3 regions of the Endozoicomonas montiporae CL-33 genome follow, and region 2 is predicted to be linked to each of the others. Evidence: predicted binding sites of a transcription regulator. Region 2 holds the regulator's gene; each other region holds the start of a gene.
What was found. Region 2 encodes sigma-54, which starts transcription at its own class of promoters, with help from an activator protein. Its sites were predicted from a motif close to TGGCACNNNNNTTGCTNT; they were not measured.

Region 1 (10,243 bases), 450 kb from region 2:
CACTGCGTTGAAAGAATATTATGTACACCGATGTCATTCGGTCGGTCAAACTCACAAGGGTCAAGCAACCACGAGTGATCAGTATTGATAGCCGCAATCAACTGTTTTTGAATACCATTGATAATAATCAGCAGTTTGTCCCTGAGAGGCATAATTTCAAGAGTGTGAACGACCTGTTCTTCCATCCACTGGGCTATTTGATGGAAGCCCGGGAAGCTGTCCGGAGTTAAATAGTAGGTTGGTTGCCACCCGCTTACTTCATTTGCAAGGGATTTGATAATAAGTGCAGGTCTGCCGGAACGGTTTTTTACCCTCAGGTATAACCGACTGGCAAGAACAGGGTCTTCAATGTAGACCGGCATTTCCCGCCAGCTACCGCACCCCCCAAGGGATTGCCGGACAGTGTCAGCGATGCTGGTCGCTGTATAGTCAAGCATTGACTGTGTTGATGAAACTTTTTGATAGGCCAGTGAAGCAAAGCACAGCCCGTACAGGCCATAACCAAAGCGACTGTGCCCTGTGAACAGCTTGATATAGTGGTCGCTGGCGGAACACAGTGCCCGAATGAAATATATTTTAAGCACGTATTCAATAACAGAGTCCCTTAGCGCTCTGGCATCCAGATCAAAAACATAAGTTACCTGACCGACTGTCTTTGAAGTGGGCCTCTGCCCCAGCAATGGTACCTGATCCGTATCCACTAAAGTTTCTGACTGGACTGTCTGCACGGTCACACATGACAGAAGCAATAATAGCCAAAGCCAACGAGATGATTTCGGGGGCTGGCTACATTTTTTGGAAGCGATCGGGCAAACGAAATGCACAATTTGTTCTGTTAGAAATTAACGAGCTTGACATTATAGGTGAAGATCCCGGCTGCCACTCAGAAAAAGCCTTAACCTGTAATACCGATTCCATCTTCTAAACATGAATTGCGCAGCTATTGCGAATCACGGGAGCTGCGTTGGAACTCCTCGCAATACCCAAAGGGAATAAGTAGCTCACTATTACTCGTCATTCCGCCTTTATGCCCTTGGGTACAACAGCGGGAGCTCAGTGAGCTATGTGACCAGAGTTGCAACGCCGTACAGTGCCTGAACAATGAGTCAGAATATAGATTTCATATGGTTGAGTACTTATGGCCGTCAGCGTTCAAAGCCATTGCATTGAACGCTGACAAAGCAGACCATCAAAACACTATTCTGTCAGCGCTTTTTCAGGCGCTGCTACCTTAACTTTCTGAGGCGCTTTGCTCTCTGGCAGCACAAGGTTAGCAAGAACAGTCACAATCGCTCCCAACGCCACACCATTACCGCAAACCATACGAACCAGTGCTGGCAATTCATTGACGATTTCAGGTCGATACGTCACGGTCAGACCTGCAGCGATACCCAGTGCCAATACCATAGTATTACGACGGGTGAAGTCTATCTTCTTGAGTATGCCAATACCGCCAGCGAGGATCATGCCGAACATAATCAAACCCGCTCCGCCAATCACAGGCTCTGGCACGCTGACAATCAAAGCACCGAATTTTGGCAGCAGTCCCGCAGTAATCAGGATTCCGCCGGAGAATGCCACCACATAACGACTGGCAACACCGGTGATACCGACAACACCGATATTCTGGCTAAAAGAAGTCGTCGCCATAGAGTTAAACACTGCAGCAAACGCGCTGTTCAAGCCTTCGCAGCGAACACCGGCACTCAGACGGTTACTGTCCAGCTCGGTATCACAGTAGTTTGAAAGCGCTAAATAATCGCCAACAGACTCGACCATGGATACGGTATAAACGACACACATTGCAATAATGGCACCGACATGAAACTCGACACCAAAGTAAAGCGGGGTAGGAATCGCCACCACGGCCGCTTCTGTTACCGGGCTTAAGTCCAGCAATCCAAGCGCTGCCCAGAGCAGATAACCAATAAACAGACCAATCAAAATTGAAGCAGATGAAACAAACCCTGTGAACCACTGGTTAAAGAAAATAACCACTAAAAAAACGACACCACCGACACCCAGATACATCAGGCTACCATAGTCTTCTGCACCTTTGCCGCCAGCCAGCCAGTCCACCGCAACTGGAAAGATCGTCATACCAATCAAACAAACAACGGTTCCGGTCACAACAGGGGGAAACAGTTTCCGTATCCGATGAATATAAAAACTCAGGAATACCTCAAACAGTCCGCCAACAATAGTGGCTCCCACCACCGCTGCAAAACCGTATTGAAAACCAATGGTGATCGACACACCGACGAAGGCAAAGCTGGTTCCCTGAATCACCGGTAATTTGGCACCCAGCTTTAAAGGCGCACAACCCAGTCCCTGGATAATACTGCCGACACCGGACATCAACATGGAAGCATTCACCAGAATAACGGTTTCCTGAATCGTAAATCCAAGCACCGACGCCACAACCAGCGGCGCACCTATAATCCCGGGCAGGGCGGACAAGAGATGCTGCAACCCCAGAATGAGGCTTTTTACTAGAGGAGGGCGATCATCGAGCTTGTAATACAATTCCATACTACCTCCGTATTGCCTCACGTTTTCCAGCAATACCACCCTTTAAAGAGACTGTATCATTGAAAACAGCTTCAGCAACCGTTGTTTTAGTACCTGCTAATTGATGGATGCAAATACATACAACTTATTATTCAGGTACCTGTTGTTTTTAGGACGATCTCATCAATCACCTTAAGCAATGGAAGTGCGTTTTATTTTGATGCAGGTCACAAACAACTGAACAATTATTTAAAACCAGTATTAAAAAAGTTTGAACATTAAGTTTTTTTCATTTTGATTCTCACTCACTTTTTATTATCAAACTGATCGAACGACATTAGGCAATTAAAAACAGAGCGATAAATTTATCTGTCCAAAAAAAACCAGCCTTTTTAACACTTCCAGCAACCCATTGTTTTTATTGAATTTTTAATAAAAACGATCAAACCGGAACAAAATAATCACAAACTGGCACGCAACTTGTTATGAATAACAACAGAGTGACAACAGAGTAACACAGAGTCTAACGCGCTCTTAATTACCAGAAATCAAACAGCAGACCACTGAAGTTTCAATCCATCAGACCGCTGTTTTTTCATACAGAAAAAAGAACGATTCACTGTTCTAACTAACATCAAAGGACCATTCCATGGCTAACTATCAGGACCTTATCGAAGAAATCAAAAAGCTGGACACTGAACTGCATACCAAGGATTTTCTGCTGACCTGGGAACAGTCCACTGATGAGTTGAAGCAAGTATTGAACGTTGCAGAAGCGCTTCGCACACTTCGCGATGAAAACATTTCTACCAAAGTATTCGACAGTGGTCTGGGCATTTCACTGTTCCGTGACAACTCAACCCGTACCCGCTTCTCCTACGCTTCTGCCTGTAACATGCTGGGTCTGGCTGTTCAGGATCTGGACGAAGGCAAATCACAGATTGCCCACGGCGAAACTGTTCGTGAAACCGCCAACATGATCTCCTTCTGCGCCGACGTGATCGGTATCCGCGACGACATGTACCTGGGCTATGGTAACCAGTACATGCGTGAAGTCGGTGAAGCTCTCGACTTCGGTAAAGAAGAACAAGTTCTTGCTCAGCGTCCGGGCGTTGTCAATCTGCAATGCGACATTGACCACCCAACCCAGAGCATGGCCGACCTGGCGTGGCTGAAAGAGCACTTCGGTTCTCTGGAAAACCTGAAAGGCAAGAAAATTGCCATGACCTGGGCGTATTCCCCAAGCTACGGCAAGCCTCTGTCCGTACCTCAGGGCATCATCGGTCTGATGACCCGCTTCGGCATGGATGTCACTCTGGCTCACCCTGAAGGTTATGAACTGATTCCTGAAGTGGTAGAAACGGCTGCCAAACAGGCTGAAGAAAGCGGCGGCAGCTTCAAGCAGGTAGCCACCATGGAAGAAGCCTTTGAGGGTGCGGACATCGTTTATCCAAAATCATGGGCTCCTTATCACGTGATGGGCAAGCGCACCGAGCTGTTGAAAGCCAACGATCACGAAGGCCTGAAAGCGCTGGAGAAAGAGTGTCTGGAACAGAATGCCAAGCATAAAGACTGGCACTGCACCGAAGACATGATGAAGCGCACCCAAGACGGCGAAGCCCTGTACATGCACTGCCTGCCTGCAGACATCACCGGCGTTTCCTGTGAAGAAGGTGAAGTAACAGAAGGCGTATTCAACAAGTATCTGGTGGACACTTACAAGGAAGCTGGCTGGAAGCCATTCATCATTGCCTCCATGATTCTTAACCGCAAGTTCGGCAATCCGGAAGACATTCTGGAAAGACTGATGGAAAAAGGTAAGCGTCGTGTAGACGGCTAATAGCTACATAGAAAGCTACATAGAAAGCTACAAAGCTAGCTACAAGGATAGCTACAGGGATGTCCACAGAGGCTTTGACCATCAATGCCTGAACAAAGCATCTGTGGAAACTTCGGAAACACTATCGTCTACCCGCCAGTACTCTTTTCTTTAAAGGTACAGAAAGGTACAGCTTAATTTTCAAAGTACAGCCTAAGAGTACAGCATAAAGAGTACAGCGGTCAGGAGTACAAAGTGTCTACATTTTCATTATCACTGCAACAAAAGGACAATCCGTTTTTTAACGGTCAGTCGTCTCATTTGTTCAGCACCGAGATTGCCAAAACCGTTCTCGGCTTTCATCAACAAATCGACGCTTATGAACCTACACCGCTGGTTTCTCTTGATCAGCTGGCAAACAAGTTGGGTATAGGCAAAATTCTGGTCAAGGACGAATCCTACCGGTTTAACCTGAATGCTTTCAAAGTACTGGGTGGTTCTTACGCCATTGCACAATGCGTCTGTCAGAAGCTGGGCATCTCACTGGATGAGTTTACCTTCGACAGCCTGAAAGGTCAGGAACCGATCACGTTTGCTACCGCTACCGATGGAAACCACGGTCGCGGTGTTGCCTGGGCGGCACATCAGCTGGGACAAAAAGCCGTTGTTTATATGCCCAAAGGTGCGGCGAAGGAACGCGTTGACAACATTCTGAAACTCGGTGCGGAATGCATTGTTACCGATTTGAATTATGACGACGCTGTTCGTCTGGCCTGCAAAAATGCCGACGACAATGGCTGGTTGATGGTTCAGGACACGGCCTGGGAAGGCTACACCAAAATCCCGACCTGGATCATGCAGGGATACATGACCATGGCATCGGAAGCCTGTGACCAGCTTGAAGCCATGGGCATCAAACAACCCACTCACGCCATTTTGCAGGCAGGCGTTGGCGCGCTGGCTGGCGGAGCCATGGGCTATCTGGCCAACCGTTATAGCGCAGAGTCTTTCAGAGGCATTGTTGCCGAACCGGACAAGGCCGACTGCATCTATCAATCAGGCTGCAGCCCTCAGGGTACCGCCGTCAATGTTCCTGGCGATCTCGACACGATTATGGCCGGTCTGGCCTGCGGCGAACCTAACCCTCTCGGCTGGGAGATTCTCAGAAACTGCAGTCGTCACTTCCTGTCGGTAGAAGACAAAGTTGCAGCACTGGGCATGCGTATTCTGGCTAGCCCTCTGCCGGGTGACAAGCAAGTGATCTCCGGCGAATCCGGCGCTATTGGTATCGGTCTGCTTTACGCCATCGCCCAACACCCTGATGCCAAGCGCATCATGGAATCATTAAAACTCAATAAAGATTCTGTCGTATTGCTGTTCAACACGGAAGGCGACACCGATCCGGTCAATTACCTCGATGTGGTCTGGGAAGGCAAATACGCTGTTTAACACTGCCAATTTAAAACTAGTTAATAAATAGTTAATAAATAGTTAAGGAATAGAACAATGACAACCGATCTGAAGCTCCCTTTTGCTGACATTCTGAAAAAAGCAGAAGAATACAAGCCGGACATGACCCGTTTCCTGCGCGATATGATCGCCATTCCCAGTGAATCCTGCGATGAAGAAAAAGTCGTTCTGCGCATCAAGGAAGAAATGGAAAAGGTAGGTTTCGACAAAGTTGAAATCGACCCTCAGGGTAACGTTCTGGGTACCATTGGTCACGGTAAGCATGTGATTGCCATGGACGCGCATATCGACACCGTGGGTGTGGGTAACATGGACAACTGGACCTTCGACCCATACAAAGGCTACGAAGACGAAGAAACCATTGGTGGCCGCGGTGCTTCTGACCAGGAAGGCGGCATGGCCTCCATGGTTTATGCAGGCAAGATCATCAAAGATCTGGGTCTGGAAGACGATTACACACTGGTCGTTACCGGTACTGTTCAGGAAGAAGACTGCGACGGTCTGTGCTGGCAGTACATTATTAACGAATCCGGCCTGAAGCCAGAGTTCGTCGTCAGCACCGAGCCAACAGACTGCAACATTTACCGTGGTCAGCGCGGTCGTATGGAAATCCGTGTCGAAGTCAGTGGCATCAGCTGCCACGGTTCTGCACCAGAGCGCGGTGACAATGCGATCTTCAAGATGGGCCCAATCCTGAATGAAATCAAAGAGCTCTCCTCCCGTCTGGGCGACGACGAGTTCCTGGGTAAAGGCACCCTGACCGTCTCCGAAATCTTCTACTCCTCTCCAAGCCGTTGCGCTGTTGCCGATGGTTGCGCTATCTCCATCGACCGTCGTCTGACCTGGGGCGAAACATGGGAAGGCGCTCTGGAAGAAATCCGTGCTCTGCCAGCGGTTAAGGAAGCCAAAGCAGAAGTCACCATGTACAACTATGACCGTCCATCCTATACCGGTCTGGTGTATGAAACCGAATGCTACTTCCCGGCCTGGCTGATAGATGAAGATCATCTGGTGACTAAAACGACAGAAGACTGCTACCAGCTGCTGTTTGATGAAAAGCCACTGGTAGACAAGTGGACTTTCTCCACCAACGGCGTATCCATCATGGGACGTTATGGTATTCCGGTGATTGGCTTTGGTCCGGGTAAAGAACCTGAAGCTCATGCCCCTGATGAAAAGACCTGGAAAGACCATCTGGTCAAGTGTGCAGCCATGTACGCAGTGATTCCTGGCATGTACCTGCATAACCTCAAGAAGTAATACAAAAAACCGTCCGTTGCCCGCTTTCCTCCTGTCTCCATAAAAGCGGGCAGCAACCAGAACTCTGCGGAGTTCTGGTTGCCTTACCCGTAGCCATCAGCAGGAGCCTGTCGGACTTAAGCGTCCGTAGCGAGGATTGCAAGAAATTGAGGATAAAAACTCATGATTTTGAGGCGAATAGTGAACTATTCAACGAAAAAGCAGGAGTTTTTAAACCAATTTATTGCAACCGCAGTAGGACAGTCTTAAGTCCGACAGACTCCAGACCAGTGGCTACCGGTAAGGTAACCAGACAGGGTTAAGATCATGTCCGTTCTTATAAAAAACGCCACACTGGTTAATGCCGATGCCAGTGAACAGGCTGATGTACTCATCAACAACGGCATCATTGAACGGATTGCACCCGTTATCTCTTCTGCCGATGCAGAACAGTCAACGACCTCCCCTGTCGAAGTCATAGACGCCAGTGGTAAATACCTTATTCCCGGCGGTGTGGATGTTCATACGCATTTCAACATCGATGTAGGCATTGCCCAGAGCTGTGACGATTTCTACAGTGGCACCGTCTCTGCCGCCTGCGGGGGAACCACCACCATTATCGACCACATGGGTTTTGGCCCCAAGGGCTGCTCACTGCATCATCAACTCGAACGCTACCACGAATACGCCCGCGACACTGCCGTTATTGACTACAGCTTTCACGGTACCATCCAGCACATAGACGACAGCATCCTGGATGAAATGGAATCCATGGTGTTCGATGAAGGTATATCCAGCTTTAAACTGTACTTGACGTATAACTACAAACTGGACGACACCGATGTACTGGCTGCCCTGTCCCGGTTAAACCAGCTGAATGCGCTCACCTGTGTACACCCTGAAAATGACGGAGCCATTCGTTTCCTGAAAAACCGCATGCTGTCACAGGGGCTGAAAGATCCTATCTATCATGCACTCAGCCGCCCTCCCGAATGCGAAGCCGAAGCCGTTGGTCGTATGATCAACCTTGCGGTTCTGGCGGGCGATGCACCCATTTATATTGTTCACCTGTCCAACGGTATCGGGCTTGAGTACATTCGTCAGGCACACCAGCGCGGACAGTCTGTTTTTGCCGAAACCTGCCCTCAATACCTGCAACTGGATATCAACCGTTACAACGAAACCTGTGCAGGCGATTACCCCACAGACCAGGGCCTGAAGTACATCATGAGCCCGCCTCTGCGCGACAGCGACCATCTCGAACAGCTATGGGATGGATTACAGGATGGCACTATCAGTACCGTTGCCACCGACCACTGCGCTTTCACCATGGAGCAGAAGCGGGCAGGCCGCGATGGCTTTCAGTATTGCCCCAACGGTATTCCCGGTGTTGAAAACCGCGTACCACTGATGTTTTCGGAAGGGGTAATGAAGGGTCGTCTGTCCATTAATGATTTCGTTAATCTTGTCAGCACCAAACCGGCCCAGCTGTTTGGCCTTTACCCCCGTAAGGGTGTTATTGCCGAAGGTTCCGACGCAGACCTGGTGATTATTGATCCGGACTGTGAAGTCACTTTAAGCCAGAGCCAGATGCACAGCCGCTCCGATTATTGTCCTTACGAAGGCATGACCCTGCAAGGTTATCCGGTGATGACAATGTCCCGGGGCAAGATCATTGTTCGCAATGGTGTATTCAAAGGGCTGGCGGGTGATGGCGAATTTGTCCCGAGAGAAACTCTGAATCGTTGTTTTCGCTATTGGACCAGGAGCTAACATGAGCATTGGCGACTCTGAACAACGGCTTGATGCTACCGCCAAGGTAACAGGCAGAAGCCGTTTTACCAGCGACCTGATGATGCCGGGCACGCGCGTTGCAAAATACCTGCGCAGTAAAATTGCCCACGGCAGAGTCACCAGCATTGATACCAGCGAGGCCAGGGCACTGGCTGGTGTCGATGCAGTGTTTACTTTTGCAGATATTCCCAAAATACCTTTTGCGACAGCCGGTCATGCCTATTCCCTTGATCCCAAGACAAGGGATGTTGAAGACCGACTGCTGCTGACTGATTACGTACGCTACCACGGCGATGAAATTGCCATTGTCGTCGCTACGGATCAGCTGATTGCAGAGAAAGCCCTGCAACTGATTCGGGTCAGTTACGATGAATACCCGCCGCTACTGAACCATCAGCAGGCTATGGATGATCAGGCACCGGTGCTTCATAACAAAGCTTTCAATAAAGTCGGAGAGCATGAGTACGAGCTTGGCAACCCGTCTGAAATGTTGAAAAGCGCAGACCTGCAACTGGCAGGTTCTTTCCAGACCCAGATGGTTCAGCATTGTCATCTGGAAAATCAGATCGCAATGGCTTATATGGACGACACAGACCATATTGTTATTGTCTCCTCCACCCAGATTCCTCATATCTGTCGCAGAATTGTCGCTCAGGCGCTGTCATGGGACATGAGCCGTATACGGGTCGTTAAACCCACAGTAGGCGGAGGTTTTGGCAATAAGCAGGATGTCGTTCTTGAACCCATGGCGGCTTTCCTGACCCTGAAGCTGGGGGGCATCCCGGTACAGATAGATCTGGATCGGGAAGAAACCATGCTCAGTACCCGGGTTCGCCACCCGATCAGTGTCGATATAGAGTGCGGTGTCAACAAGGATGGAACCCTGAAGGCACTTTCTCTGGATGTTATTTCCAATACCGGTGCCTATGCTTCCCACGGCCATTCCATTGCCAAATCGGCCGGTGCAAAGCTGCCGCCACTGTACCCGAAAGCGTCACTGCGTTATCACGCCATGACCCACTATTCGACACTGCCCGCAGCAGGTGCCATGCGAGGATACGGCTCACCACAGATTGTTTTTGCCGTTGAGTCAATGGTTGAGGAAGCCGCCCGAAAAATAGGCATGGACAGTGTCGAGTTCCGTTTGCGTAATGCGGCGCAAAAAGGCGATATGAACCCACTCACTGATAAACACATTACCAGTTGTGCGGTCAGAGAATGCCTGAGAAAAGGCAAAGAACACATTCAGTGGGATCTGAAGAAAAACGAATACCGTCGCAGTAATGAAAGTTCTGAAAACAGAAACATACGACATGGACTGGGTGTTGCCTGCTTCTCCTATGGCAACGGCACTTATCCTGCCGGTGTGGAAATTGCCGGTGCCCGGATGATATTAAATCAGGATGGCCG
Region 2 (10,243 bases):
GCCGACGGTGGCAAAGTCAGCATCAACGACGATGATCTGACTTATCTGCCGATGCATGGCCGGGCAAGAGCCGGTGTGGGGTATCTGCCACAGGAAGCCTCCATATTCCGCAAACTGTCTGTGACCGATAATATTCTCGCCATCCTGCAGACCCGTAAAGATCTGAACAAACAGCAGCGCATCGACAAAATGGAGTCGCTGCTGGACGAGTTCAACATTGGTCATATTCGCGACAGTGCTGGCATGAGCCTTTCCGGTGGAGAACGTCGAAGGGTAGAAATTGCCCGCGCTCTGGCAACAGACCCTGATTTTGTGTTGCTGGACGAGCCCTTTGCCGGTGTTGACCCGATATCGGTCGGAGACATAAAAGCCATCGTCAGGCAGCTGCAGAGCCGGGGCATTGGTGTACTGATTACAGACCATAATGTTCGCGAAACACTGGATATTTGTGAAAAAGCCTACATCGTCAGCGAAGGCGGTATTATCGCTGAGGGCGACAGCCAGACCGTTTTAAGCAACCAGAAGGTTCGTGACGTCTATCTGGGTCACCAGTTTAGTTTGTAACCAGTCACATTTTGGGAAGAGGCCACCTCTTCCCCCGCCTGAGACTTGCCGTTTTTGCTTTTCACACCTGATATTCTGTGATTATAATCCGGTGACACGGAACGCAACTCAAAACGACAATGTGCATAAGTCAGTCGGTGGAGCTTATCCTTGGGAGCCTGTCGGGCAAACCCCTTTCCACCCGGCATAAAAAATGCTCAACGTTTGAAGTAAACAGCCATAAGCTGAGAATACCGCCCTATCTTAGCTATGAGAAGTCGCCATGAAAGTGGTTCATCATGCATCAGCGGTGTTTTTTTAAAGTAAAGGTACACGGTTGCCCTATGAAGCCCTCTCTACAGCTTAAAATGGGTCAGCAGTTGACGATGACACCGCAACTGCAGCAAGCCATTCGCCTGTTACAGCTTTCAACTCTGGATCTGCAACAGGAAATCCAGGAAGTACTGGAATCCAACCCGATGCTGGAAAGCGAAGAGGCCATTCTGGATCAGGAACGCCGTGACCAGGAAGCCAGCAACGCCAACGAAGGTGAACAGCTGGTTGACCTTAACGCCCAGGAGCCACCATCCCCTTCCGAGTCTCAGGAGCCGGAATGGTCCGAAAGCATTCCGAACGATTTGCCCGTAGATTCCGGTTGGGAAGAAGTCTACTCCAGCATGCCGGCCAGCAGTGATGATGAATTTGACCCGCTGACCCGCTCGCGCACCACCGAATCTCTGCAGGAATACCTGCAATGGCAGCTAAACCTGACACCCACCACTGATACCGACCGCCTGCTGGGAGAAACACTGATCGAAGCGATCAACCCCGATGGCTATCTCACAAACTCGCTGGAAGATATTTTCCAGAGCCTGACTTTAAATCCGGCATTAGCTGAGCTTGATTTTGATGAACTCAAAGTCATGCAGCGACGCATTCAGCAATTTGATCCCGTTGGTTGCGGTAGTGAAAACCTGAAAGAGTGTCTGTCCGTTCAACTGGCACAACTGCCTTCCCAAACACCCTTTATTCACGAAGCCCAAAAGCTTATTGACCACTATCTGGAAGCCCTTGGCAGTCGGGATTACAGCCAGATAATGCGTCGCACGCGGATGAAGGAGCACCAGCTCAAGGAAGCCCTCAGCCTGATTCAGAGCCTCAACCCCAAGCCGGGCTCCGAAGTAGACCAGAGCGAACCGGAATACATCACTCCGGATATTTCCGTTCGCAAAGTCAAAGAGCGCTGGGTCGTTGAGCTGAATTCAGAGTCACTGCCACGTCTGCGCATCAACAACAGTTATGCGTCACTGGTTCAGCGGGCCAACAGCAGCCGGGACAACCAGTTCATGAAGAACCAGCTGCAGGAAGCGCGCTGGTTTCTGAAAAACCTGCAAAGCCGCAACGACACGCTGCTCAAAGTAGCGACCAAAATCGTCAATTTTCAGCAAGACTTTCTGGAACAGGGCGACGAGGCCATGAAACCTCTGGTTCTGGCCGATATTGCGGAAGCAGTGGAGATGCATGAATCCACCATATCCAGGGTAACAACCCAGAAGTACATGCATACCCCTCGCGGTGTTTATGAACTGAAGTATTTCTTCTCCAGCCATGTCAGCACCGACAGCGGCGGAGAGTGTTCCTCAACAGCCATCAGGGCACTGATCAAAAAACTGGTTCAGGATGAAAATCCGGGGAAGCCGCTCAGCGATAACAAAATTGCCGGTCTTCTCGGGGAACAGGGCATAAAGGTTGCACGACGAACCATTGCCAAGTATCGGGAATCCATGCACATCCCGCCTTCAAATGAACGCAAGTGCCTAGTGTAAACAATGCCAGATATTTCTCACCGTTTTATCAGGACGCAAACCCTCAAGCCTCTGAGCTTAAGGCAAAAATCCTGTATTTTTTTGCTTCAGAGCAGCAACAATGTCGTGAACGGTGATAGAATCTAAACAGACCAGTTCGAGAATCCCGGGAACTGGCCACTGTCTCCAAACGGGATCAGCAGGAGAGCGTTACATGCAAGTCAACATCAGTGGACATCATGTAGAGGTGACTCAAGCTCTGAAAGACTACGTCACTAAAAAACTCGACCGCCTGGCAGCTCACTTCGATAATATCACCAATGTACAGGTCACCCTGAGCGTAGAAAAACTACTGCATAAGGCCGAAGCCGTCCTGCACATACGTGGAGCTGACATCAATGCGACCGCTGAATCCGATGACATGTACGCGGCTATTGACGATTTGTCAGACAAAGTCGACCGACAGCTGGTAAAACACAAGGAAAAGACGCTCGATCGTATGCAGGGAGCCCGAGGCTGAATCCAGCACCGACTGAAAGCTCAGGCTTTCAGTCGGCCTCTGTCAGCAGAAGGCTCTTTTTACGTACTCGCACTCTGTGAGTCTCCCAATCGTTGTATGATTATTCAAAACATTCTAACCCCCGAGCGCACGCTTCATGGTGTGCAAGGGATCAGCAAAAAGAAAATCCTGGAAATCATTGCGGAACAGATCAGTGAACATGTTCCCGCTATCAATGCCAAGGACCTGTTCAACAACCTCATCAACAGAGAACGGCTGGGCACCACCGGGCTCGGCAATGGCATTGCACTGCCACACTGTCGATCCAAAGCCTGTCCTGAGCCGACTGGTCTTTTCATTCGCCTCTCGGAACCCGTCGATTTTGACGCCGTGGATCGCGAACCCGTTGATCTTATCTTTGCACTGATTGTCCCTGAAGAAAGTACTCAGGAGCATCTGGACATTCTAAAAGCTCTGGCCGAGCGATTCACTGATGATTATCTGATCAGTCAGGTCCGATCCGCAAACTCTTCAGAAAGCCTGTACCAAATACTGACAGCACCTGCCTGAAGCATCTCAGGCAGTACCTCGCTACCAAGCCCGGTGAGTTATAACCTTCGGCAAATGACTGGGGGTTACCTATCCTTGAAATAAAGAAACAGGTTTTAATCTCATTGAGTTACTCTATTATTCAATGAATAAAGCCTGTCATTCGATACATAAAGCTCCGCATATGGGAACCACATGAAACTCGTCATCATCAGCGGCCGCTCAGGTTCAGGAAAAAGTGCCGCACTGCATGCTCTTGAAGACCAAGGGTACTACTGCATAGACAACCTGCCAGCAGCGATGCTGAGCCAGTTACCAGAACAGCTCAGCGTAGGCTCCAATGAGCCTCCCAAGGTAGCGGTCAGTATTGATGTTCGTAATGTGCCCGGGGCACTTGAGCAATTCCCAAAGTTCCTGAAAAAACTGAAAGATCAGGGCATCGACTGTGAGGTGCTGTTTCTCGACGCCGATAGCGACTGTCTGATGAAACGATATAGCTCAACCCGAAGAAAACACCCGCTGAGCAACAAAAACGTATCCTTATCGGAAGCCATTGAACTTGAAAACAGGCTGTTGGCGCCGGTTGCCTCAGAAGCCAGTATTCGTATCGACACCTCACCAATGTCCGTTCATGATGTCCATGAGCAGGTCAAAAGCAGAGTCGTTGGTTCCAGCACCAAAAGCATGACTCTGATGATTCAGTCTTTTGGCTTCAAAAATGGTGTACCGATTGATGCAGATTTTGTGTTTGATGTTCGCTGCCTGCCAAACCCATACTGGGATGAATCTATTCGAAAATTCACTGGACTGGAAAAGCCAGTACAAAAATTTCTGGGGTCGGAGCCATTTGTGAAAGAGATGCTTGAGGATTTGAAACAGTTCGTAGACAAGTGGCTGCCACGATTTGAATCCGGACAGCGCAGCTACATGACCATCGCCATTGGCTGCACCGGCGGCCAGCACCGTTCCGTCTATATTAGTGATCAGCTGGGTGTCTGGTTTAGCCAACGATTCGACCGGGTTCAGGTTCGACATAGAGAGTTATCCAAATAATGATTCAAACGCAAGCCACCATCATTAACAAACTGGGTCTGCATGCACGGGCTGCGTCCAAGTTTGTCTCAACCACCTCCAATTTTACCAGTCAGGTCAAAGTGGGCCTGAATGGTCGCGAGGTCGATGGAAAAAGCATTATGGCAATTATGATGCTGGCTGCAGGTCAGGGAACCGTTCTCGACCTGACCTTTGACGGGGAAGACGAACAAGCTGCAGCTGAAGCTCTGAATAGCCTCATCAATGACTATTTTGGAGAAGGCGAATAGCACTCATTCTCGCACCCTCCGGACACAGGCGCTTCACTTCGTGACCGGAGCTTTCTAATCCTGCTATTCCTCCAAAAGCTCCTTATTCCAATAGGCACAACATTCACTGCACTTTACCCTGAACCATTGAGCGCTTCTGAATAAACACTACCTGTTTTAAAGTTGAGGCGTTATCCTGACGAATGACTATTAAGAAGCCGTCTTAAAAGTCTGCGCGTAGCGAGGATCAAGTGAAACGGAGGATAAAAAGACAATTTTGCGAGGCGAATAGCCAGCTATTTAACAAGCAAAATTGTCTTTTTAGACCCGTTTAACGCAGACCGCAGTAGCAGCATGACTTTTAAGACGGCTTCTAAGAGATAAGCAATCTGAACAAACAGCAGGAATGGGTAAAATAGCTTTGTTAAACATCCACTATAATCAATGACAGACCAGAATTGACGTGGTCTGTAGTACTAAAAGCTGCTACTTTCCCCTACCTGTAAACGCATAGGGGCTTTTCAACTGAGAACCAGCTTTTCTTACACAAGCAAGCCCCAAAGCCATTTAAACATTATGCATACTTCCTAAATAAACAACATCAGGCGTGCAATATGGTTCAGCAACTGCAACTGAGTATCGGTGATAAGGAGCTCAAAGAGCTTAATGATGCACTGGAACACGGTGTTTCGCCGGAACTCAGGCGCATGCTGAACAGTCTGCCCGCTGCCGATGTCGCCCACTTACTGGAATCATCTCCCCCCAAGCTTCGCAGCCTGCTCTGGCGTCTGATCGATCAGGAACAGGAAGGTGATGTACTGCAGGAACTCGGCGATGAAGTCAGGCAGTTCTTTCTGGATCGAATGAACATTGCCGAACTGAAAGCCATTACCGAAGGTCAGGACGTTGATGACGTTGCCGACCTTCTGCAGCAGTTGCCGGGAACGATCACCCGTCGCGTGCTTGATTCAATGGACAGCCAGGACAGGCACCGGGTTGAAGCGGTTCTGTCTTATCCAGAAGACACCGCTGGCGGGCTCATGAACACCGATACCATCACCGTACGTGCCAGCAATACGGTAGATGTGGTTCTGCGCTACCTGCGTCGCCACGATAAAATTCCGGAAATGACCGACAGCCTGTTGGTCGTCAATCGCCGGGATGAATACATTGGCTCTTTACCACTAACGACTCTTCTGACCACGGCCCCTTCTGCCTCGGTTTATGAGGTGATGCAAACCGATATCACCCCCATACCGGCCGATACCGAAGACACTCAGGTTGCCCAGATTTTTGAAAGACAGGATCTTGTTTCTGCGCCCGTGATTGATAACAAAGGCAAACTGCTGGGACGCATCACCATTGATGATGTTGTAGACGTTATTCGTGAAGAAGCCGAGCACTCCATGATGAGCATGGCAGGTCTTGATGACGACGAAGATACTTTTGCCCCTGTTTTCAAAACAGCCAGAAGACGCGCTATCTGGCTGGGCATCAACCTGATCACCGCCTTTATCGCCGCTTCCGTGATTGGCATGTTCCAGACCACCATTGATAAAGTGGTCGCCCTGGCGGTTCTGATGCCAATTGTTGCCGGTATGGGAGGCAATGCCGGAGGGCAGGCTCTGACACTGGTTATTCGGGGGATGGCGCTCGGACAGATCAGCAGCACCAACCTGCGCTGGCTGTTAAGTCGTGAACTGGCTGTCGGTTTTATGAACGGATTGTTATGGGCTGCTCTGGTGGCACTGATTGCCTACCTTTGGTTTAACGACCCTATTATTTCTCTGGTGATTGGCTGCGCCATGGTGATCAATTTAACCGCCGCCGTGATAGTGGGAGCCAGTCTTCCGGTCATTTTGAAATCGATGAACATTGACCCGTCGCTGGCAGGTACGATTATCCTGACCACCATCTCTGATGTGCTGGGCTTCTTCTCGTTTCTCGGACTGGCGACGCTCTTTTACGCATAAAAATATCAGACTATTGATCTCTCTTTGAAACAGAGCAGTCTGAACAACTGCCCGGATAACGTCCTTCCGACTTAAGCCTGAGAATCGTCAGCCCGTCATAACTCCAGCGCAAAACGGGCTTAATCACCGGCAAAGCCATCAGCTTTCCCAACCAACGCCAGCGCGGTAATTGTTCTAACAGCAGAGCATAACTGTCGATACTGACGAACGTATTGCCATCGCTGGTTTGCGTATGCAACTGCAACATAGCCTGTCGGGGATCTATCCCCCGCTCGTTCAATGCCTGTTCCTGACCAGTGATATCAAACCACTCCACCTCACAGGAAAAAGACGCATTGCGCCAGCGACTGACTTCCCGAACACATAAAGGACAGGCACCATCAAAATAAACCGTGATTTTCATTGAACAGTGCCTCCTTAAACTATCAGTTCCTTGAAGCGATCAACATCCAGAAGCTCTCAACCTCCAGAAACGATCAATCCCCGGCAACCATCATGCCTTCGACTAAAAGAGAGCCCACCTGAACATTACCCCGACGGTCAACATCACTACCCGCCGCCACAATGTTCATAAACATCTCTTTCAGGTTGCCTGCAATGGTTACCTCTGAAACCGGATACTGGATCACACCATTTTCCACCCAGAAACCCGCCGCACCGCGTGAGTAATCTCCGGTGACCGTATTAACCCCCTGCCCCATCAGCTCGGTAACCAGCAGACCTGTTCCCATCTGCTGCAAAAGCGCCTTCTGATCTCCGGCATTACTGTCGAGGAACAGATTATTCACGCCACCGGCATTCGCCGTGCTGGTCATTCCCAGCTTGCGGGCAGAGTAGGTGCCTAACAGATAGTTCACCAGCACACCGTCGGTAATAAAGTCCTTGGCACAGGTCGCAAGACCGTCATTATCAAAACTGGCAGAACCCAATGCCTTTTTCAGATGCGGCTGTTCATGAATCCGCACCCACTCCGGAAAAACCGGTTTATTCAGATGATCCAGTAAAAACGATGCCTGTCGATAAAGGCTGCCGCCACTGATCGCAGAAAGAAAATGAGACACCAGCCCGGACGCCACCTCCGCAGAAAACAGAACCGGCATCTGTCCCGTTGACACTTTCTGGCTTCCCAGACGCTGCACGGTGCGTTGAGCCGCTTTTTCACCCACCTCAACCGCAGACTCCAGCTCTACAGCGTCACGAGCAACGGTGTACCAGTAATCCCGCTGCATATCGTCGCCCTGCTGCCCAATCAGTACACAACTCAGACTGTGACGAGTAGACACATAGCTGCCAATAAAGCCATGACTGTTACCATAGACACGACAGCCCTGATGAGTGGAAACGTTAGCACCATCGGAATTGGCAATTTTTCCGTCAAACTGACGCCCGGAGTCTTCACACTTTAAAGCCAGCTCAATGGCATCAGCAGCTTCAACTCCCCATGGATGATAAAGATCGAGATCAGGCAGGTCGGTGGCCATAAGGTCAGCCTCTGCCAGCCCGGCATCCGGGTCTTCAGAGGCGTATCCGGCGATGTCACAGGCCGCTTTTACCGTTTCCCGAATGGCTTTGAGCGAACTGTCCGATGTACTGGCAGAACCTTTCTTTTTGCCACGATAAACCGTGATACCAAAACCCTGATCACGGTTGAACTCAACGGTTTCTACATCTCCCACCCTGACGCCAACAGACAGCCCGGCATCCAGACTGACTCCAACTTCACAGGCATCAGCACCCTGCTTGCGAGCTTCATCCAGAATATCGCTCACCAGCGTTTTCAAGCGACCTTCTTCTGCTTTCGGATCCAATTCAGCTTTGGTTGTTGCGCCCATGAAACACCTGCATTCCGGTTTTATAAAAATGTTCCCCTAAATCCTACCTGCTAAAGCGGACTTTGTGAAAAAAACACGTCGTCTTCTCTTGGAATAGAGTAAAATGCGTTATCCCCTATCAAACAGCTACCAGTCTGGCAAACCATTCTTACCCCTTGGCTGCCTGAGTAGCTGCAGTGACAGATAAAGTGAATGTGTAATGTCTGAACAGAAATTTGACGAATTTGGCGACCCAATTGAGGAGATCATTTACGTCAGCCGCGCCGAGCTCAAGCGTGACATGAAAGAGCTGAAAGATATGGGCGAACGGCTGATGGAAATGAAGCCTTCGCTATTGGATAAATTACCCCTGGGCGAGCGCCTGCGGGCTGCCCTTGATGAAAGCAAACGCATCAAGAGCCACAACGCCAGAAAACGTCATCTAGGCTTTATCGGTAAACTGATGCAGGACGAAGACCTTGAACCTATCAAGGAACTGCTCAGTCGCCTCGACTCTTCCAGTGAAGAGTTCAACCGTCGCTTCCACCAGCTTGAACGCTGGCGTGATCGCATGATCAGCGGCGACAACAAAGTCCTGACCGACTATCTGGAACAGCACCCGGAAGCTGACCATCAGCATATTCGCCAACTGGTTCGTAACGCCAAAAAAGAAGCGGAACAAAACAAGCCACCGGCATCAGCACGCAAACTGTTTAAGTACCTGCGTGAAGTAGACGAGCTGTAAGCCTCACTTCAAATCCTGCGGACAGTCTGAAAAAATACCGTCTACGCCCCAGCCCTTTAGTCTGCTGAAGAGCTGGGTGTCATTAACGGTATAACAGTAAAGCTCATACCCTGCAGATTTCACATTCTTTGCGCCTGCTTCTTTCAGCTTTTTAGCATTGACATGAATACTGACAGCGCCAACCTGCTTTGCTTTGTGACGCCAGCTGCGAGGCAGGGTTTCAAACAGGCAACCAATACGGTATTCCGAACGCCTTCTGAACAGCACCAGAGCCTTATGGTTAAAGCTGGATACCAGTAGCTTGTCCGACGGGAAATTTTCCCGCTCCAAAGCAGTGACTACCCGATCAACCAGCAGGTGCAGATCACAACGGTTGGGTTTTAATTCAAGATTCAACCCAAGACCCAGATCCTTGATAAGCCTGAGCGTTTCATCTAGCTGAGGAACCCGCTCTCCCTGCCATTGCCCAGAATGCCACCCCCCGGCATCAAGAGACTTCACAGAGTCGAACGTCTGCTTTTTCAAATGCCCCCGACCATTCGTCGTTCGATTCAATCGAGGGTCATGAAACATCACAGCCGAGCCATCACCCAGTAATGTCACATCCAGCTCAATCCACTCCAGCCCCAACTCCGCCGCCTTGCGAATACCGGCCAGCGTATTTTCCGGAGCCAGGCTTGCCACGCCGCGATGACCAATCACTTCACTCATCAACAGGCTCATCGATATTTCCATTTAACAGCTTCCAGGACTGTTTACATTAACAGGGTTTTCTTCCGGCGCAATGTACAAATCTGGGCAAAGAGACAACACTGTCCGGCTGATTACAGAACTGCCTCAAGTCACTTAACAACTGGCGAAACTCGTCTTTCTCCAGCAAGCCTTCTTCCAGTAAACCTTTCCGTAACGTTTCCATGGTCAGTGGCACAAATTGTTTGCCTTCACCTTCCAGGTACACCAAATTTTCTACTTCTATATTAATGTGCAGAAATTTTTGCTTACGCAACATGGATGGTA
Region 3 (10,243 bases), 2.6 Mb from region 2:
TGAGTGCTGTATCCGAAAGGCCGAACTTGGTTACTGCCACATGTTGTACAGAGGACTTGCGTAAGGCACATTTTTAAACCGCATTTTTCAAAGTTGCCGAATGTCGTATTTTAGCAGACAGGGCTAGAATCACAGAACTGTGCCACTACCCACGCACTCTTCCAAAAAAATCTTGAAATAGAAGAAGCCGGAAAACAGAATAAAGATGATGTTCATTCTACAATCTGCTAAAGTCAGCGCAATTTTTATACTTTGATGTAAATAGTTATGAATAAATTAACTGTAAACAACTACAAGGAAGATAAATTTTATCCAAAAGTAGTTGAAGCCGTTGAAAATTGTCTCAAAAGGAAAAAGTACATAACACCAATTAATGTGTTTGTTTCAATGGAGCTGCTAGATAAAAATGAGTTTAACAGGTGGAAGAGTGGCTCTGTTCCTTATTTAGAAAAAGTTATAAAGTGTAATTTAAGTAAGGCATCACGAATCTTACGTTTAATCGGTTTTCATTGTCATGATTTAAACATGAAACCATCAAATACTGCATATAAAGGTAAACATGGTTTTCTTCGATTTACCAAAACTGGAGAGCACAGGCTGGAAGAGGTTTATTCTCGCAGTATGGTGGACCCCACTGTCAAGACAGTAAACCAACAAATTTAAGTTAAGTCCTGGCAGTGGTCCAAAGCCCTCATGCAAAGTGAATTGCCTTAGGCGTTTTATAACTCAACGACTGGTGTAATCGTTCAGTGTTGTAAAACTCAAAGTATTCATCCAGCCCAGTAAAGCTCTGGAACAGTCTGAAATTCATGCGTGTACAGCCATTCATGTTTGACGGAGCGCCACAGCCTCTCGACAAAAATGTTATCCAGTGCTCGCCCTTTCCCGTCCATGCTGATACGTATTTCCCGTTCCTGAAGAGGTGCCAGAAAATCATTACTGGTAAACTGACACCCTTGGTCAGTGTTGAATATATCAGGTTCACCTTGTTCCAAAGCTCGACCCAGCGCATGAATACAGAAGTCTGCATCCAGTGTGTTCGACAGCTCCCAGCTGACCACGTAACGGCTGTACCAGTCAATAATGGCAACCAGATACATAAACCCCTGAGGCATCGGGCAGTACGTAATATCAGTACTCCAGACCTGATTGGGTCTCACAATATCAACGCCGTTCAACAAGTACGGGTAAACCTTATGCTCTTTGTTTCTCAGGCTTGTGCCCGGTTTTGGTCCGACAGCCTGTATGCCCATCAGCCTCATAAGTCGCTGTATACGCTTCCTGTTGACCGGAAAGCCCTGCTCATTCAGCCATGCAGTTATCTTACGACTGCCGTAAAACGGTGTACGTGTATACTGCTCATCAATGAGCCTCATCAGATTCAGATTCTCAGGGCTTTCCAAAGCTGGAGAAGCTTGGTAATACCAGCTTGACCTGCTTAACCCAACCAGTTCACATTGGCGCTGAATGCTGATCTTCGAGTGATCCGGGTCTATGCATCTCCGTTTGTCATCAATGGACATTGCCAGATTTTTTTTTCAACCAGTCCAGCTCCATTTTAAGCCGTCCGATCTCCTGATACAGGGGGGCAGTGAGCACATCTGGATCTACCTCTGGCCGTGCCCTGCCGAAGACTTCTGGAACCCCCTGGAGTAGCTGTCGCTTCCACTGGCTAACCTGAACGGCTGCAACTTCGTGTTCGCTTGCCAGCTGGTTTATGGTCTTTTCGCCCTTGTAGGCTTCGAGTGCTACCTGTGCCTTAAATTCGGGCTTATGTCGTTTTCTTTTTGCTGTCATGATTCCCTCCTGCAGGGTCATCTTACAGCCAGAAAACTTAACTTAGCTACCTGTCCAGTTTATGGGGTCCATCATACAGTTTTGTATCTACACGGAAAGAGTAGTCCTAACAAATGGTTCCAAGGGACCGCGCCTGCGGTGGCGCCCTTGAATCAGGCGTTAGCCACATATATAGAAGCTGTTGCTTACCACATATCAAATGTTATTTTTAATACATGGTTCCTTCACTTTCAAATTTAAATTTTGCTTTACTACTTAACTTGTTTTTAAATCTAGAATAACAAATTCTCAAGAGTTCTTTGGCATCCATATTTTTTGGATTTTTTTCAAGAACCTTTATTGCACTTGAATAGGCATTGTTAACACTTTGTTCTGTAATATTATCATCCGACGTTGAAGAAAAATATCTTGAAAAATATAAAACTGATGCCTCATAATTATGTGATAAAAAGCTGCTAAAGGCAATTTCATAAAGAATTGTATTATAATTATTTATAGTGAAATTGTTTTGATAGATATTTAAAAACTTTTCAGCTACTTTAATAGCAGCTTCCAGGTTACGAAGATTTCTAAAAGCAACAGCTTTTAATAAATAGCTATAGCCGTTATCGACTCCTTCAGGTAAACTGGCATGTATTAAAACTTGTTGCCAACTGGCAAAGTTTTTATATTCACGTGCCTGCTTTAAAAGATCTTTGCCCTCTTTGTACCAATCACTACTTTGTTGTTCATAAGTATTTAAGGAAGAAAGTAAGCTTATCATTGATATCGTTCCTGCATCAACAATACTAGGGAGAGTGAAGGGCGAGTAAAAGCTGTTTGAAGTTGGGGCTATTGGCATTTTGCAGTTAGGACAGTGACTACATGCTTCAGTGATTTCTTTACCGCAGTATGAACAATTCGCTGCATTCACGCTCTGAACGGTTAAGCCTGATAAAATGAACAGAACAGTGTAAAAACACAAAGCATAATTGAAATTGCACATGTTAATTTTTTATACCAAGCTGCCATGTAATGAACACATCATAGCCCTGAATAGGCGGCTAAAAAAGTTTTCCAGCGGACGCGCCTTCGGCACGCCACTAGGAGCCTGTCCGAGAATAGTCTGCCCTACCGGCAACTGCTCCTGCGTTGCTCTAGCTCCGGCATCCATGCCGTCGTGTGGTCGTAGTAAGTTGGTCTAAAAATCCGATTTTGTTCCTCAAATAGCTCGCTATTCTCCTCTCAAAACCGAATTTTTATCTTCAATTTTCTACGATCCTCGCTACGGGCGCTATTCTCGGTCAGCCTCCCAGTATTTACCGGTGGATAATCGCAGTCAGCAATTATACCAATTCATGTTTAGAAGACGGAATTTGTATAACCTGGCAGTTGGCGGTCATTAACGGCTATGCAATGTGATGGCTTTGTCGTAACAGTCCAGCGAGCATTCACCGCAGCCGGTACACAGGGCTTCATCAATCTGTATACGGTTGTTTTGAATCTCAATGGCGTCTTCTTCACAAGCATCAATGCAGAAGTCACAGGGCTGGTTCAGGGCGAGCTGACAGTGACCACTGACCCTGGCGATGGCTTGTATACGACGGCCGTTTTCTTTGTCCAGGGCACCGGTCGGGCACTGATCAACGCACAGGTTGCAGAAGGTACAGCTACCATAATCCAGTGACAATACCGGCAGGTTTTCCAGTACCGGGTGTTTTTCTTCAGAACGGCGAATCACCCGTTGTGGGCAGGCATCGATACACTGATCACAACGGTTACACAGCGCCAGAAAGCTTGGGTTGTCCAGCGCCCAGGGCGGGCGCGGGTAGATCGATTCAGGCAATTCAACCGGTTTGGGTTTTACCAGTCGCCGAAACAGTGCGCGGCGATTGGGGGACTCAAGCTCTTCATGGGCATTCATCGATCTAACCCTTCCAAAGTTCAGCAGTCGTTAAATAGTGTTTAAGCAACTGTTCAGCGGTACAGTCTGGCGATACGGAACTCGGCTTCCGTCAGTGTCGCCAGTTGCTCCAGACTGCCTTTTGCCAGCAGGCTGATGCCACGGTATACATCGGTTTGTGCATTGTCGTACAGGATGTCCAGAAAATGCGGAGCCCATGTCAGCACATGTTCACTGAGGAAATCTTTTAATACCGCGCGCTGGGTGTCCAGACAGGCGCTGTCGGTTTCTGTTTCCACCATTTTGGCTAAACGTTCGGCCATAAACGCAAACATCAGTCCAAGGTGGTCTTCCGGTTCCCGTGTGCCTGTGTCTATTTCAACACCGCATTCCCGATAAAACTGTTTGACGGCCAGAGTCGGTTCTCCACACAGTGTCTGCTCTTCGGTCAGATACACTGAAGCCCAGGGCGCTGCTTTCAGCTCTGCGGGGCCGACGAACAGTTCGGCGTAGTCTGCTTTTATATGTTTAACCGTGGCTTCATTCAGGCTCTGTAAGCCTTGAGCAATCAGCGCCAGACCTTTGTCGATATCATTCTCTGGTACGCCGTCCTGCCCATGCTCGGCCAGTTGCTTCAGCTGTTCCAGAAACCCTGCGTCAGGTGACTGATGCAGGCACTGGTAGAGCAGCTGACAGGAAAATTGAAAATCCGCCAGAATCGTTCGGGCTTCGTTGGTCATGATGATGTCTCGTCAAACAAAGAGTGAAATAGCAGGCTCTGTGAAAGAAATAATCCCATTTCGGGACAGGGAAGTCTCTTGGGGCTTTTCCGATAGCGGTTTCGTCTTCAGCACAGTGCTCAGTGGAGAATGTTCCGGTGAGAATGCTCCGGGAAGGCTCCCGGAGAAAGTGCGAGTATGGTCAGATTGAAAACTGAGGGGCGCTATTTTCGGAATGCCTCTCAGCCACCAATTTGCGCCAGAGTGGCAGTGCCTCCGGTGTAACCGTTCTGCAAAAAGTGCTTATCCTGCTTCAGTTGCAGGAAGTTCTGAATACGGCTGATCAGTTCCGGCTGCTGTTCATCGTTCTGCAGCAGATGCCTGAGATCGTAACCCTGATCACCAAACAGGCACAGTTGCAACTTGCCCAGACTGTTCACCCGCAGGCGGTTACAGTCTTCGCAGAAGTCCGGTGAATAAGGCGTGATCAGGCCAATACGACCACGATAGTCCGGGTGGAAGTACTCCTGCGCCGGACCGGCAGACTTGTGTCGGGCGACTCTTACCCAGCCGCTTTCAAGCAGTTGATCACGGACAGTACTGCCTTCCAGATGATGCTGGTTAAAGAAATCCTGATTGTCACCGGTTTGCATCAGCTCGATGAAACGCAGAGTAATGGGTTGCTCTTTAATCCAGTTCAGGAAGTCGGGCAGTTGATCAGCGTTGTGACCGCGCATCAAAACGGCATTAACCTTGAAACCGGTCATGCCCAGTTCAAACCCTTTGTCGATGCCGCTGAGGGTTTCCTGCAGACGGTTATGGCCGGTAATGGTTTCAAAGCCGCGGGCGTCCAGGCTGTCAACGCTGACATTGATGGCATCCACCCCGGCTTCCAGCCAGGATTCAATCCGCTGATCCATCTTGTAACCATTGGTGGTCATGGCAACGGTCTGAATACCGGGAATCTGTTTGATCGTGGTGACAATGCTGTTAAATTCATGACGCAGAGTCGGCTCTCCGCCGGTAATACGCACTTTTTCAACACCCAGTCGGGCGAAGGCGGTCACCAGACGGCGGATTTCATCCACGGTCAGGGATTCTTTGTGATGGTGCTCTTCACACCCGTCCGGTAAGCAGTAGTTACAGCGGAAGTTACACAGATCAGTAACAGAGAGTCTTAGATAGGGGAAAGTCCGCCCCTGATTGTCTTGCAAACGTAGCATCAAACACCTTTCCAAATACGGGAGGCACTGACATTTCTGTCAGCACCCTGGTAGCAGCGCGCACATCTTTCTGCTACGGCTTCAGAACCATGCCATGGGTTTAGGCCCGGAAGCTCGGCGCTCTTTAAAGATAGAGTTGTTACGGGCTATCCTAACCATCTGTCACGGTGATTGCTATATGGAAATGCCGCTTTGTGAAAAAATGTTTATGATATTGTTCGATATTTGTTGAATTTGTGCGTTATGCAAGCTGTAGAGTGTCAAATACCCCTGATTGGTTTTGCGGCGTTCAGTGGAACCGGCAAAACCACTCTGTTGGAAAAGCTGTTGCCCCTGCTGGTCAAGCGAAATCTCAGAGTGGGAATGGTGAAAGCCTCACACCATGATATTGAGCCGGATAAACCGGGAAAAGACAGTTATCGTCTGCGTCATGCCGGAGCCCTGCAACTGGTGCTCAGTACGCCGCACCGGTCCATCTGTTATACCGAGCGAAATCCGGAGATATCACGAAAGTTATCAGACCAGCTCCGGTTGCTGGATCTTGAACGTCTGGATCTGGTGGTGGTTGAAGGCTTTCGGGACGAGCCTTTCCCGAAAATAGAACTGCATCGTCCGGTTCGAAATAAACCACTGCTGTATCCGAATGACGCCAACGTGATTGCGATTGCCAGAGACGATCAGGGCTATCAGCCGGAGCGTCCCATGCCTGTTCTGGACCTTAATCAGCCAGAACAGATTGCTGATTTTATTTTTACCACAATATTAAAGGAAACTTCCCATGACTGATTGCTGTTCAGCCCCGGGACTGATGCCTCTGGAACAGGGACTGGAAAAGCTCTGTCAGGAAATCACCACGGTGACAGAAACTGAAGCGGTGATTCTGGACAATGCGCTGGACAGAATTCTTGCGCAGAGTGTGATTTCACCGGTGAATGTACCGTCCCACAACAATTCAGCGATGGATGGTTATGCCCTTCGTCTGGGTGATCTGGCCAATGCGGATACGTTGCCGCTGGCCGGACAGTCGCTGGCGGGGCATCCGTTTCAGGGTGAAATGCCGGCAGGGCACTGTGTCCGGATTATGACCGGTGCCAGCGTACCGGATGGTGCGGATACAGTGATTATGCAGGAGCAGGTAAACGTCACCGATCATGGCATTCAGTTTTTGAATAAGCCCAACAAGACAGGCAGCAACATTCGTCTGGCGGGTGAAGATATCCCGGAAGGCTGTGAGGTGTTTACTGCGGGTCATAAAGTACGTGCGCAGGATCTGGGGCTTCTGGCTTCACTGGGTGTGCCAGAGGTAAACGTATATCGTCGTATTAAGGTGGCGCTTTTTTCTACAGGCGATGAGCTGAAGCTGCCCGGTCAGTCGTTGGGTCCGGGTGATATTTACGACAGTAATCGTTTTGCCCTGAAAGCCATGTTAAAGCGTCTGGGAGCTGACATTCTGGATCTCGGACTGATTGCCGATGACCCGGATGCTTTGCGACAAGCCTTTTCGGAAGCCGACTGTCAGGCAGATGTTGTCATTACGTCAGGCGGCGTGTCGGTGGGGGATGCTGATTTTGTGAAAGATATTCTGCAGGAAATGGGCAGGATGTCGTTCTGGAAGCTGGCGATCAAGCCGGGTAAGCCGTTTGCCTTTGGACGACTGCCAAACAGCTGGTTTATCGGACTGCCGGGTAATCCGGTGTCTGCAACCGTCACCTTTCAGCAGTTGGCGACACCGGCGTTGATGCATCTGATGGGTGCCAGACAGGCAGAGCTGCAAACCATTCAGGCCATCTGCAAAACGCCCCTGAAAAAAGGCCCCGGTCGTCGTGAGTTTCAGCGCGGTATTCTGTCAACGGGCGACAATGGTCAGATGGAAGTCGTTACCACGGGCAGTCAGGGTTCTGGTGTCATGCGCTCCATGGGGCTGGCGAACTGTTATATCGTTCTCCCTGAGGAGCAGGGTAATGTGGCAGAGGGTGAGCAGGTGACGGTTCAGCTGTTTAATCATCTGTTGATGAACTGATCTATTAGTCACCACCATTTAACCGATAACTCCGTCATTTTTCGAGATGGCGGCAAACCTGAATAATTCTCAACTGCGGGTACGTCAGGGCTTTGCGGCATCTGACAAGTGTATGTCGCATCGGTGTTGGTAGCTCGTCGCATAGCCACTGAACGTTATATTTGATAGCACAAAAAATAGTCATTAAAAATTGATCCAGATCAATTCTGTCTTCTAAATCCAGCCGTTAGTATGCACGCTGTCTGAATCCTGACTGAGCGATTCTTATTCAGCAGCGGCGTGCGACTGCTCAATAAGTGTTCTGCTACTCAGGTCAAACCAAGCTGACCGGAACACTCAATGAAAAACTGGCTTGATAAAACCATCCTGTCGCCTATGAAACGGCGAAACTTTATGAAGTGGGGCTCTCTGGTAGGGGGAGCTGCTGTAGCCAGCGCAGGACTGCCATTGAAGTCTGTTGCCAAAACCGCTTCTACTGCTTCAACAGCCTCTGAAAACAAAACTACCTGGTCCGCCTGTATGGTGAACTGTGGTAGCCGTTGTGCGCTGCGTGTTCACACGACTGACGGCGTAATTACCCATGTTGAAACCGATAACCGTGGTGATGACCAGTACGGCCAGCACCAGATGCGTGCGTGCCTGCGTGGTCGTTCTATCAAGCACCGCGTATACAACCCTGATCGTCTGAAATACCCGATGAAGCGGGTAGGTCAGCGTGGTGAAGGCAAGTTCGAACGCATCAGCTGGGATGAAGCCCTGGATCTGATGGCGGACAAGCTGAAGTACACCATCGACAACTATGGCAACGACGCTATCTTCATGACTTACGGTTCCGGTACTCAGGGTATGCGTACCGACGGTAAGGATTCTTTCAAGCGTCTGTTTAACATGATGGGTGGCTTCCTGGATTACTACGGTAACTACAGCTGGGGTCAGATCATGATGGCGACGCCGTTTACTTACGGTAATAAAAAGCCAAACTCCTACGGCAGCTTTACCTCCGAAATTGAAAACGCCGAGCTGTTGGTGATGTTCGGTTACAACCCGGCAGAGACCCGCATGAGTGGTGGTGGTGAAATCTACGACCACGTAACAGCACAGCGCAAAAAGAATGTTCGCACCATTATCATCGATCCGCGCTATACCGACACCATGCTCGGCAAGGAAGATGAGTGGCTGCCAATCCGTCCGGGTACCGATGCTGCACTGGTCGAAGCGATTGCCCATGTTCTGATTACCGAGGACATGGTGGATCAGGCATTTCTGGACAAGTTCTGTCAGGGTTACGATGAAAAGACCCTGCCAGCCAGCGCGCCTGCCAATGGTCATTACAAAGCACACATTCTGGGTCAGGGTGCTGACGGTATCGAAAAGACCCCTGAATGGGCTGCTGGTATTACCGGCATTCCAGCCAAAAAGATTATTCAGCTGGCTCGTGAAATTGGTACTGCTAAACCTGTTTACATTACTCAGGGTACCGGTATCCAGCGTCAGTCTAATGGTGAGCAGGCTTCCCGCTCCATTATTATGCTGCCGATTCTGACTGGTAACATCGGTCTGCCTGGCACTAACACCGGTGATATGCCAGGTAACTTCAGCTATCCGGCGGCTCGTCTGCCTGTCGGCGACAACCCGATTAAAGTGCGTGTGCCGTTCTTTAAGTGGGTGGATGCGATCTGGCGTCACGATGAAATGACTGACATTACAGACGGTATTCAGGGTGAGAAAAGCCTGAAAAATCCGATCAAATTCCTGATCAGTCATTCCGGTAACGTGCTGATGAACCAGCATGCCAACCTGAACAACCAGAAAAAAATCATTGGTGACGAAAGTCTGGCCGAGTTCATTGTTGTGGTGGATAACCACATGACCGCCAGTGCCCGTTATGCAGACCTGTTGCTGCCGGACGTGACCACCATCGAGAACAACGAAGTCAGCTCCGACGGATATTCTTCCGGTGTGATGGGTGGTCTGTTCCCGCTGGTACGTGCCATTGAGCCTTTGTACGAGACTAAATGTTCTTACGACATGTGTGTGGGTCTGGCCGAGCGTCTGGGTATTAAAGATCAGTACACAGAAGGTCGTACCCGTGACCAGTGGCTGGAACATCTGTATGCCGGTGCGAAACAGAAAGACGACAGAATTCCTACACTGGAAGCACTGCGCGAGCAGGGACCATGGCTGATTATGGCGCCGGAAGAAGGTCGTATTGCTCTGGAAGATTTCCGTAAAGATCCGGTGAATAATCCAGTTGGCACGCCATCCGGTCGTATCGAAATTTACTCCACCGGTCTGGAGAAAATCGCCAAAGAGTGGATTCTGCCGGAAGGTGATGTCATCACCCCGATTCCACAGTATGTGAATGCCTGGGAAAGCCATCTGGACCCGAAAACCAAAGACTTCCCGTTGCAGCTGGTGGGTTATCACACCAAAGGCCGGGTACATTCCACTTACCACAATATTCCCGAGCTGCGTGAAGCGGTGTTTGACGGTGTCTGGATGAACCCTGTAGATGCCGCTGCCCGCGGACTGAAGAGTGGTGACCGGATTCGTGTCTGGAATGACCGTGGTGAAATTCACGTCGCCGTTAAGGTAACACCAC

Region 1: ygeW (knotted carbamoyltransferase YgeW) is a predicted target of sigma-54. The motif match lies at 2,981-2,998, and genes of this name have one in related genera.
Region 3: mobB (molybdopterin-guanine dinucleotide biosynthesis protein B) is a predicted target of sigma-54. The motif match lies at 5,782-5,799, and genes of this name have one in related genera.

Annotation. Positions count from the first base shown of each region.
Region 1 is NZ_CP013251.1:4,118,229-4,128,471, forward strand. Features, by position in the region: gene EZMO1_RS18890 (hypothetical protein) at 1-701, opposite strand, end outside; gene EZMO1_RS27435 (hypothetical protein) at 737-925, shown strand; gene EZMO1_RS18900 (uracil-xanthine permease family protein) at 1,198-2,532, opposite strand; gene ygeW (knotted carbamoyltransferase YgeW) at 3,161-4,351, shown strand; gene dpaL (diaminopropionate ammonia-lyase) at 4,586-5,779, shown strand; gene EZMO1_RS18915 (YgeY family selenium metabolism-linked hydrolase) at 5,837-7,060, shown strand; gene hydA (dihydropyrimidinase) at 7,367-8,812, shown strand; gene xdhA (xanthine dehydrogenase subunit XdhA) at 8,814-10,243, shown strand, end outside.
Region 2 is NZ_CP013251.1:4,569,681-4,579,923, forward strand. Features, by position in the region: gene lptB (LPS export ABC transporter ATP-binding protein) at 1-564, shown strand, start outside; gene EZMO1_RS20970 (RNA polymerase factor sigma-54) at 888-2,369, shown strand; gene hpf (ribosome hibernation-promoting factor, HPF/YfiA family) at 2,563-2,868, shown strand; gene ptsN (PTS IIA-like nitrogen regulatory protein PtsN) at 2,965-3,417, shown strand; gene rapZ (RNase adapter RapZ) at 3,592-4,449, shown strand; gene EZMO1_RS20990 (HPr family phosphocarrier protein) at 4,449-4,718, shown strand; gene mgtE (magnesium transporter) at 5,312-6,670, shown strand; gene EZMO1_RS21000 (thiol-disulfide oxidoreductase DCC family protein) at 6,681-7,073, opposite strand; gene pmbA (metalloprotease PmbA) at 7,147-8,502, opposite strand; gene yjgA (ribosome biogenesis factor YjgA) at 8,702-9,226, shown strand; gene EZMO1_RS21015 (glycerophosphoryl diester phosphodiesterase) at 9,230-9,961, opposite strand; gene EZMO1_RS21020 (class I SAM-dependent methyltransferase) at 9,987-10,243, opposite strand, start outside.
Region 3 is NZ_CP013251.1:1,965,070-1,975,312, forward strand. Features, by position in the region: gene EZMO1_RS08820 (hypothetical protein) at 268-663, shown strand; partial or broken gene EZMO1_RS08825 (IS3 family transposase) at 692-1,797, opposite strand; gene EZMO1_RS08835 (hypothetical protein) at 2,006-2,710, opposite strand; gene EZMO1_RS08840 (4Fe-4S binding protein) at 3,179-3,700, opposite strand; gene EZMO1_RS08845 (TorD/DmsD family molecular chaperone) at 3,754-4,419, opposite strand; gene moaA (GTP 3',8-cyclase MoaA) at 4,641-5,621, opposite strand; molybdenum cofactor riboswitch at 5,610-5,753, opposite strand; gene mobB (molybdopterin-guanine dinucleotide biosynthesis protein B) at 5,865-6,407, shown strand; gene moeA (molybdopterin molybdotransferase MoeA) at 6,400-7,641, shown strand; gene EZMO1_RS08865 (DMSO/selenate family reductase complex A subunit) at 7,981-10,243, shown strand, end outside.